DNA from 3 places in the Allorhizobium ampelinum S4 genome. Region 3 is predicted to be linked to each of the others. Evidence: predicted binding sites of a transcription regulator. Region 3 holds the regulator's gene; each other region holds the start of a gene.

Region 1 (3,279 bases), 1.4 Mb from region 3:
GCCACCTCGGTATGCAGGCGCACCGCTTCCAGAATGTGCTGGCGTTCAATCTCCTCGGGGAAATCCTTATATTCCAGCCAGCGATAGCCGTGGCTGGCGATTTCCCACCCCGCCTCCTTCATCGCCGCCACCGCGTCCGGGTTGCGGGCCATGGCCAGCGTGACGCCATACACCGTCACCGGTATATTGAGGGCCGTAAACATCCGGTGCAACCGCCAGAAACCAGCACGCGACCCATATTCATAGATGGATTCCATGTTCAGGTTGCGCTGGCCGGGCCATGCCGCCGCACCAACGATTTCCGACAGCAGATTTTCGGAGGCCGGGTCGCCGTCGAGAATGCAACTCTCCCCACCCTCCTCATAATTGATGACGAACTGCACCGCCACACGCGCCTCTCCCGGCCAGCGGGGATCGGGGGTGCGGCGACCATAACCGATGAGATCGCGGGGATAGGTTTCACTCTGCATAGCCGTTACCTTCTGGTCTTGTGACAAGAAACGGTAAGCAACCCTGCCCTTTTTGTCGAGAGGGCATACAGCATCGTGAGATCAGGCGATCTTGCGCGCCGAGACCCGCCCCATCGGATGCAGTGAATGCACCACCAGTGGCGCACCCGGCTCACGCTCGATAAACAGCGCCAGATTGGCAAACACGACAGGGTTTTGCAGCAGCGGCGCGAAATAGTGAGTCGCCGCCTGATGCAGGCGATCGCGGTGGCTGAGCGGCAAAGGCCCGGTCAAGGGCATGTAGAAACGGTATTCGTCCAGCACATGCGGATCGCCCCAGCGGTAAAGATTGGCAAATTGCGGCGCGCTGAGCCGTTCGGGCGCCATGCGTTCAATTTCGGCATCGCTGAGCGGCGCGCGGAACCGGTCGAAATTCTGTACCACCAGCGCCGCCACCCGGTCTAACTGGTTGGACGGATGTGTCAAAGTCAGACCGCAGAAATCACCGAGCTTCGCCACTTCCAGTCCCGGCAGTGCGAAAGGTTCGACAATGCCGGCGAAATGCATCAGTTCACGCAGCAACTGGGCTTCGCTGACCTCAGGATGTAAGGCAAACGGCGCTTTCAGGCAGCCATGGAACCCATTTCGACGCGGCAAGGCCGTATGAAAGGCAATCTCGTGCAGGCCAAGCCCTGCCAGCCCCGGATGTTCGACCGGCTCATCGGAATAGACATTGCGTCCCAGCCAGCTGGCGGCTGCAAGCGACAGCGGGTCACGCGCAGAGGGTGTATAGCAAATTGAATATCGCATGCGGGTGACCTCCGGCAGCGACGAGCGTCTGCAAAGACGCGCCAGGAACGCTGCAAATCTTATAATGACTGCATTACGGCATGCTCGACCAAACTGATCCTGTCACACGCATCCTTAAACCCGATGGATTTGTAGATTTATGCAACGCATTCAAATCGGTACAACGCCTTGCCTGCATTCTGCCAAACGCATGGCGCTGTCATGCAAAACAATCGAATCGACCATGACCGATAGCCCGCATGCGCAGTCAGATAGGGGATTTGCATGACACTATGACGAAAGTGACCGAGCATCAGGTTCACTTTTTACGCGAGATCACAGGAGGGTGATGAGAAGCGACCTCGGATTACGCAAGGCTCGACGCTTGAAATATTTTTAAAAGCAATATCAAGGCCGGTTTATCAACCGACCGGGTTTTCCAACGGTGGTTCCAAGGCTTTATCAGCAATACGGGAGGCGATCTGCAGATGATGGGCAAGCGTGAAACCATCAGGCATATCCGTCTCGCCACCGAAAATCGGCTGTAACGCCTGCTGCGCCAAGCTATGCGCCAGCCCGAAACTGATCTTGAAGCCACCGGTCAGCGCAATCAGCCTGGGATGATCGGGATGCGGCCCCACCATGGGATCCCGGTCTATCGACTTGGGCCGCAGTCCGGCCCAGCGCTCCACCACCGGGGCATCCCCCAGCATCGGCACCAGCCGGCGGGCCTTGGCAATCAGGGTTTCAAGCTGGTCGTCGGTGGTCAGGGGCGCATCCCAGCGATTTTCGCTGGTGCTGCCAATCGCCACATGCCCACCTTCATGCGGCACGGCATAGACGCCATCCAGATAGACCAGCGGCAGCGCAGGATCGACATCGGCCTTCAGCAATGCCGCCTGCCCTTTGACCGCCATGCCGAGCGGCAGCACTCCGGTCGGGCTAAACCCGTCCAGCAGTGGAAAACTCCCCACACCGGCTGAAACGATCACATGGCCGAAGGCAATCCGGCTTGTATCCGCCAAGTCTGCCCATTGCTGGACCGGATCGATGGCCCTGACTGCCACCCCCTCAATGATCCGGCAATGCGGTGATGCGACAAGGCCCGCCTTCAGTGCGGCCGTCAAACCGCGCGGCGACACCCGCGCCGCCAGCGTGTCATGCACCAGACCGGCTTGCGTGACAGCACGATCCGGCCAGCCATCACCAGCCGGGGAATGATCGATAACCTTCCAGGCAAATTGCCGGTCACCGGTTTTCCAGGCGGTTTCGGCGTCTTTTTCGTGCCGTTTGGCAATCACCCGCAGATGTGGCTTGGGCAAGGGCATCAGCCGCCCGGACCGCCGATAGCCCACAGCAATACCGGTCTCTGCCTCAAGCTGCGCCGCTTCCGTCTCCAGTGCTAGCAGCGCATCGAACTGAAACTGCTTCTTGCGATCCCATTTGTCCGGCATATAGGGCATGAGTGCGCCCAGCAGCCCGCCACTGGCACCACCCGCCACCCGACCGGCATCGACCAGAACCACATCCAGCCCGGCCAGAACCGCAAAGCGCGCCGCCCACAGGCCCATGATGCCGCCGCCGACCACCAACAGATCTGCCGCGAGGCTATGGGACGCGCCTTTTGGGGACAAGAGTTGACCGGAGACCGAAGCCGTCCTATCGCCTGTCTTCATGACCCACTCCACTTCCAATCCCGATCCGATGCCTGACGCCGAAACGGCACACACCCAGCCGCTGAGCTGGCAGGACGGCGATATGCCCTATTCCACCGCCTTTGGCGACCATTTTTACTGCCAGACCGATGGCCGCCTGGAATGCGGCCATGTTTTCCTCGAGGGCAATGAATTGCCGCAGCGCTGGATCGGCGCGTCTTCTTTCCGCATCGGCGAACTGGGTTTCGGCACCGGGCTGAACGCGATGGAAACCTGGCGTCAATGGCAGGCGACGCGCCCTCCCAGCGGGCATCTGACCTTCATATCCTTTGAGCTTTATCCGATGGCGCGCGCCGATATCGACCGCGCCCTGTCGCGCTGGCCGC
Region 2 (3,279 bases), 630 kb from region 3:
CAAAGATCAGCATGAATGCCGCACTGTTTGCCCGCGTCGATGCCTTATGGGAAAAGCGCGACAGCCTGGGCCTGACGCTGGAGCAGACCCGGGTGCTGGAGCGGCACTGGAAAGGCTTCGTCAAGGCTGGTGCCAAGCTCGCCAAGCCCGAACAGGAGCGGTTGGCGGCGATCAATGAGCGGCTGGCCAGCCTCGGTGCCAATTTCGGCCAGAATGTGCTGGGCGATGAGACCGATTGGGCATTGCCGCTGACCAGCGATGACGAGCTGGCGGGCATTCCCGATTTTCTGAAGGATGCGATGGCCTCTGCCGCGCAAGCCCGTGGCAAGGGGGAATCCTATGCCGTGACGCTGTCGCGCTCGGTCATCGTCCCCTTCCTGACCTTTTCCGAGCGGCGGGACCTGCGCGAAACAGCCTTCAAGGCCTGGGTGGCGCGTGGTGAAAACGGTGGTGAACGTGACAACCGCGCCATCGTTACCGAAACCCTGGCGCTTCGGGCGGAAAAGGCCAAGCTATTGGGCTACAAGAATTTTGCCGCCCTGAAGCTCGACAATACCATGGCCAAGACCCCGGAAGCGGTCAACGGCCTGCTGATGCAGGTCTGGGAACGCGCCGTCGCCCAAGCCGCCATCGAAGAGCAGGAATTGGCGGAGTTGATTGCCAAGGACGGTAAGAATCACGCGGTTGCGCCCTGGGATTGGCGTTTTTATGCCGAGAAGCTGCGCTCCGAGCGGTTCAATTTTTCGGAAGCTGAACTGAAGCCTTATCTGCAACTGGAAAAAATCATCGAAGCCTGCTTTGCCGTGGCGCAAAAGCTGTTCGGCATCACTGCCGTGCCGCTGAAGGACGTGAAGGGCTATCACCCCGATGTGCGGGTATTTGAAATCCGCGAGGCGGATGGGACAGTGAAGGCGCTGTTCCTTGGCGATTATTTCGCCCGGTCCTCGAAGCGCTCCGGTGCTTGGATGAGCTCCTTCCAGTCGCAGCACAAGCTGCCGCTGAAGAACGGTGCGCAGGGCGAATTGCCGATCATTTACAATGTCTGCAATTTCGCCAAGCCTGCCGAAGGCAAGCCAGCGCTGCTGTCGCTGGACGATGCCCGCACGCTATTTCATGAATTCGGTCATGCCCTGCATGGGATGCTGTCTGATGTCACTTACCCGTCAGTATCGGGCACGGCGGTGTCGCGTGACTTTGTCGAACTGCCCTCGCAGCTCTATGAACATTGGCTGACGGTGCCGGATATCCTGAAAACCTATGCCGTGCATTACCAGACCGGTGAGGCCATGCCACAGGCCTTGCTCGATAAGGTTCTGGCAGCGCAAACCTTCAATGCCGGGTTCGATACGGTCGAATTCACCTCTTCGGCGCTGGTCGATATGGCGTTTCACACCCGGGAGGATCGAGTGGCCGATCCGATGGCGGTGCAGGCCGAGATTCTCCAAAATATCGGCATGCCGTCCTCCATCGTCATGCGCCATGCCACACCGCATTTCCAACATGTGTTTTCCGGCGATGGCTATTCGGCTGGCTATTATTCCTACATGTGGTCGGAAGTGCTGGATGCCGATGCCTTCGAGGCTTTCGAGGAAACCGGCAATGCCTTCGACCCTGATATGGCAGAGCGCCTGAAGGACAATATCTACGCCATTGGCGGTGCAGTGGACCCGGAAGAAACCTACAAGGCTTTCCGTGGCCGGTTGCCGAGCCCGGAAGCGATGTTGAAGAAGCGCGGGCTTGCGGCATAAGCCCTTTGGCTGCTGTTGCAGGAAATTTAACGAAACTGTCACGGCGCGGTTAAGCGCCTGACATGTCTCTCTGTTTGGCTCCGACGTCGGTTCTATGCAACCGGCGTCGTTTTTCCAAGGAGAGGTTTGATGTCCACATCCTTCAAGGCGCTGAGCCGCCGTTCGTTTCTGCTCGGCACCAGTGCTGCCGGGCTTGCTGCCGGGTCCGGTCTGGCGCTCCCGTTTTATGCCCGGGCGGCGGACCGCCCCGTTTTCACCCACGGTGTCCAATCCGGCGATGTCGATCTGAATTCCGGGATGATCTGGACGCGGGTAGACCGCCCTTCGCGGATCATGATGGAATATTCCACCACCGAAAGCTTTGCCAATCCGGTGCGGTTGCCTGCCCTCAATGCGCTGCCGGATAGTGACTATGCGGTGAAGCGGCTTTTGGCGGACCTCCCGTCCGATCAGGAGATTTTCTATCGGTTCACGGCGGCTGATCTTTCCCATATCAACAGTGTCTCGGAACCGATCATCGGCCGGTTCCGCACAGCGCCCGCTTCCCGGCGTGATGTCCGCTTCGTCTGGTCGGGTGACACGGTGGGCCAGGGCTGGGGCATCGATGAAACCGGCATGAAGACCTATGCCACGATGGCCAAGCATCAGCCGGATTTCTTTCTGCATTCCGGCGACACCATCTATGCCGATGGTCCCCTCAAGGAAGAGGTCGATCTGAAGGACGGCACCAAATGGAAAAATGTCGTGGTCACCGATGAAAAGCGCAAGGTGGCAGAAACGCTGGACGAATATCGCGGCCAGTGGAAATACAATATGATGGACAAGAACGTGCTGGAGCTGTCGGCTATTTGTCCGACCCATTACCAGTGGGACGATCACGAAGTTCTGAACAACTGGTCCTCAGGCAAGGATTTGACAGCCGACAGCCGCTATAGCGAAAAATCCATCGCTCTTCTGTCGGCGCGTGCCGCCCGTGCCTTCCATGAAATGACGCCGATCCGCTACACGCCTGCCGAGCCGGGCCGGGTTTATCGCAAGATTTCCCACGGTCCGCTGGTCGATGTGTTTTTCCTCGATATGCGTAGCTATCGTGGTTCCAATCACGACGGCATGGAAACGGTCCAGACGCCGGAATCGCGCATCCTCGGGGCCGAGCAAGTGGCCTGGCTGAAGCGGGAGCTGACCAATTCCAAGGCAACCTGGAAAATCATCGCCGCCGACATGCCTTTGGGCCTGATCGTCTGGGACGACTTTCTCAACAAGAAAGGCACGGAAGCCGTGGCCCAGGGCCATAATGGCGAGCCGCGTGGCCGTGAGCTGGAAATTGCCGAACTGCTGCGGCATATGAAGATGACAGGCATCCGCAACACCGTCTGGCTGACAGCGGATGTGCATTATACCGCTGCCCATTACTACAATCCTGACAAGGCGGCTTTCCAGGATTTTGACCCGTTCTGGGAGTTTGTCTCCGGTCCTCTGCATGCAGGCACGTTCGGGCCCAGTGATCTGGACATGACCTTCGGGCCGGAGC
Region 3 (3,279 bases):
CCGGATGGCCCTTGCTATAGTGATAGCGGCGAGCCGTCTTGATGGCGCATTCGAGCGCTTCGGCTCCGGAATTGGTGAAGAACACCTTGTCGGCAAATGTTGCCTCGACCAGCCTTGCGGCCAGGCGTTCCTGGCCGGGAACTTCATAGAGGTTCGAAAGATGCCAGACTTTTTCCGCCTGGCTTTTCAATGCCTCGACGAGATGCGGATGCGAGTGGCCGCAGGACGTCACGGCGACGCCGCCGGCAAAGTCGAGATATTGCTCACCTGTTTCAGTGTAAAGCCACGGGCCCTCGCCTCGCTCGAAACGCAGCGGCGCACGTGAAAACGTGTTGAACAGCGGCGTTGATGTCTGAGCCATGGCGGAAAATCCTTTCGAGCGGCTTTTTGAAGTCTCAATGAGTTTATAGGCTAACCACCGAAAAACCGGTGGAAAAAATCAAAAATGCCGCCTTTCGGCGGCATTTGCACTATTCCGGCTTCCGCCAGCGTTGTCAACAAAACATCGGGGCAAAGGCATTGCTCCGACATGTCCTTGCAAGCGCTGTTGAACAAACCGCCTCGATAAAAAATCGGTGGATAGCAAGTTGGGGAAAAGCCTGAAATTCGATTCACGATGATTCGGCGACTCTTGTCACGGAGTCAGGCTCACACTAGGTTAATAACGAATTACTACACTGCATGCGGCGGAAAAGTCACCAACAACACGAGGAAAGTTGGGTTCCGGAACCTTCCGGGACATGGATGATGGATTCCGCGTCAAGCGCGTGCACCAGGCGGAGATTGCGGCATGAACTGGACGGACGAGCGAGTTGAAAGACTCACGAAATTATGGGCCGAAGGCCTGAGCGCAAGTCAGATTGCGACGCAGCTTGGCGGCGTCAGCCGGAATGCCGTGATTGGCAAGGTGCATCGGTTGTGCCTTCCCGGACGCGCCAAGGCAGGCGGTCCCGCCGCGACACCAGCGCGCACACCCAAGCGGCCAGCGCCGTCCACGCCTCGTGCACCGAGTTTTGCCGCACGCACGCCTTCAAGCGCGCCGCGTCCTGCCGCGCGCACTGCTGCGGCGACCGCGCTGAACGAAGATCTCGACATGGATGTCACCGAGAACATGGCTGCTTTGCCGGTTCTCAACACCACCATTCTGCCAGCCTCGCGCCGTCTGTCGCTGACGGACCTGACCGAGCGGACCTGCAAATGGCCGGTTGGCGACCCGATGACCGACGAGTTTCACTTCTGTGGCTGCGACAGCCAGGACAATTCTCCCTATTGCAAATATCACGCGAAGCTCGCCTACCAGCCGGTAAACGAGCGGCGCCGGGCTGCTGCGAACGCGCGCTGATCTCTGCCCGTGATCTCCGATCGCATGTCATAAAAAAAGCGAGCCGCCCGGCTCGCTTTTTTCGTTCCACTGGGGTTTCGGTCCATAAAAACAGAGCAGCGATCTTATGCTTCCATCGAATAGCCGGCGCCGCGCACCGTGCGGATCACGTCCTGCATATTGGAAAAGTTGAGCGCCTTGCGCAGCCGTCCGACATGGACATCGACTGTGCGCTCGTCCACATAAATGTCATGGCCCCAGACGCCGTCCAGCAGTTGAGAGCGGGAAAACACCCGGCCGGGTGAGGTCATCAGGAACTCCAGCAGCCGGAATTCGGTGGGCCCGAGGCGCACTTCGCGGCTCTTGCGATGGACACGATGGGTTTCGCGATCAAGCTCGATATCGCCGCAACGCAGCAGGCTGGACAGAACTTCCGGCTTGGCGCGGCGCAGCATCGCCTTGACGCGGGCCATCAGTTCCGGCGTCGAGAACGGTTTGACGACATAATCGTCGGCACCGGTGGCAAGTCCGCGCACCCGTTCGCTCTCTTCGCCACGCGCGGTCAGCATGATGATCGGCAGGCGCTCGGTATCGGGCCGCATCCGCAGGCGACGACATAGCTCAATGCCGGAAACACCCGGCAACATCCAATCGAGGATCAGCAGATCCGGCACCCGCTCCTGCAGGCGAAGCTCGGCTTCGTCTCCCCGCAGAATGGTTTCGACCTCATAGCCTTCCGATTCCAGATTATAACGCAAAAGGACGCTCAGGGCTTCTTCGTCTTCAACGACGGCAATTTTCGGCAGCATTCGATCCCATACCTTCAATGAGAGAGTCTTCCCGCAAGCCTTTCCTTGTCCGCTCTGGCGAAAAAGAACACGGCAATACGAGAATTTCGATGTTTACAGCATGTTTGCGCTTCATGATGGCGCTCTACTGTGACTGGAAGGCTGGCCTGTCGCCACAGGTCGAACCTTCGGGTGAAGCCCCCACCCCATTTGGCGTCAGACGCTGAGCTGTCCGATGCCAATCTCCGTCATGGTTTCATACCGGCAGCCACAGATCATGGCTCTTGGTATGCTTTTCTTTGATATCTCAAGGTCTTGATGCCTTGAGATATCAACACGTCATGCAATGCGGGGATGGGTCAACATCCTCGCATTGTCATCTCAATCGGCGACCCCGAAAGCGGTCGTCGTGTCGTCCTTCGGGCGCTCACCCTCGGGCTGTGCGCCAGTGGCCATGTAATAGATGGTCTCGGCGATATTGGTGGCATGGTCGCCGATGCGCTCGATATTCTTGGCGCAGAACAGAAGGTGCGTGCAGGTGGTGATGTTGCGCGGATCTTCCATCATATAGGTCAGCAATTCGCGAAACAGCGAGGTGTAGATTGCATCGATCTCCTCATCGCGGTCGCGGATCGACTTGGCCTTTTCCGCCGAGCGGGTGGTGTAGACATCCAGCACTTCCTTGAGCTGGGTCATCGCCAGTTCCGAAAGATGCTCGATGCCGCGGGCCAGCTTGCGCGGCACGCCGGTGCCTTGCACGGCCATGACCCGCTTGGCATTGTTCTTACCGAGATCGCCGACGCGCTCCAGATCCGAGGCAATCCTGAGCGCACCGATGATTTCGCGCAGATCGGCGGCCATGGGCTGACGTTTTGCGATGGTGACGATCGCTTTGTCACCCACTTCGCGCTCGGCATTGTCCATGATCACGTCGTCGGAGATCACCTTCTGGGCGAGGGCGGCATCGGAATTGACCAGCGCGCGAACGGATTCACCCACCATCTGCTCGGCCAGACCGCCCATTTCCGAAATGCGGCGCATTAGATATTTCAGTTCCTCGTCAAAGGCGGTGTAGATATGCGCTGTCATGTTCTGATCCTTTAAAAAGATGCATTTTCAATCAACCGTCGGATCAGCCGAACCGGCCCATGATATAGTCCTGGGTCCGCT

The links. The regulator PhoB, encoded in region 3, activates phosphate uptake and scavenging genes when phosphate is short. The targets are predictions, from matches to a motif close to TGTCATNNANCTGTCAT.
Region 1: AVI_RS13220 (DUF1045 domain-containing protein) is a predicted target of PhoB. The motif match lies at 1,524-1,540, and genes of this name have one in related genera.
Region 2: AVI_RS16445 (alkaline phosphatase D family protein) is a predicted target of PhoB. The motif match lies at 1,774-1,790, and genes of this name have one in related genera.

The regions. Positions count from the first base shown of each region.
Region 1 is NC_011989.1:2,776,268-2,779,546, forward strand. Features, by position in the region: gene puuE (allantoinase PuuE) at 1-470, opposite strand, end outside; gene AVI_RS13220 (DUF1045 domain-containing protein) at 552-1,259, opposite strand; gene AVI_RS13225 (NAD(P)/FAD-dependent oxidoreductase) at 1,661-2,914, opposite strand; gene mnmC2 (tRNA (5-methylaminomethyl-2-thiouridine)(34)-methyltransferase MnmC2) at 2,913-3,279, shown strand, end outside.
Region 2 is NC_011989.1:3,504,792-3,508,070, reverse strand. Features, by position in the region: gene AVI_RS16450 (M3 family metallopeptidase) at 1-1,748, shown strand, start outside; gene AVI_RS16445 (alkaline phosphatase D family protein) at 1,878-3,279, shown strand, end outside.
Region 3 is NC_011989.1:408,904-412,182, forward strand. Features, by position in the region: gene AVI_RS01960 (aspartate aminotransferase family protein) at 1-361, opposite strand, end outside; gene AVI_RS01965 (GcrA family cell cycle regulator) at 791-1,342, shown strand; gene phoB (phosphate regulon transcriptional regulator PhoB) at 1,447-2,130, opposite strand; gene phoU (phosphate signaling complex protein PhoU) at 2,491-3,198, opposite strand; gene pstB (phosphate ABC transporter ATP-binding protein PstB) at 3,242-3,279, opposite strand, start outside.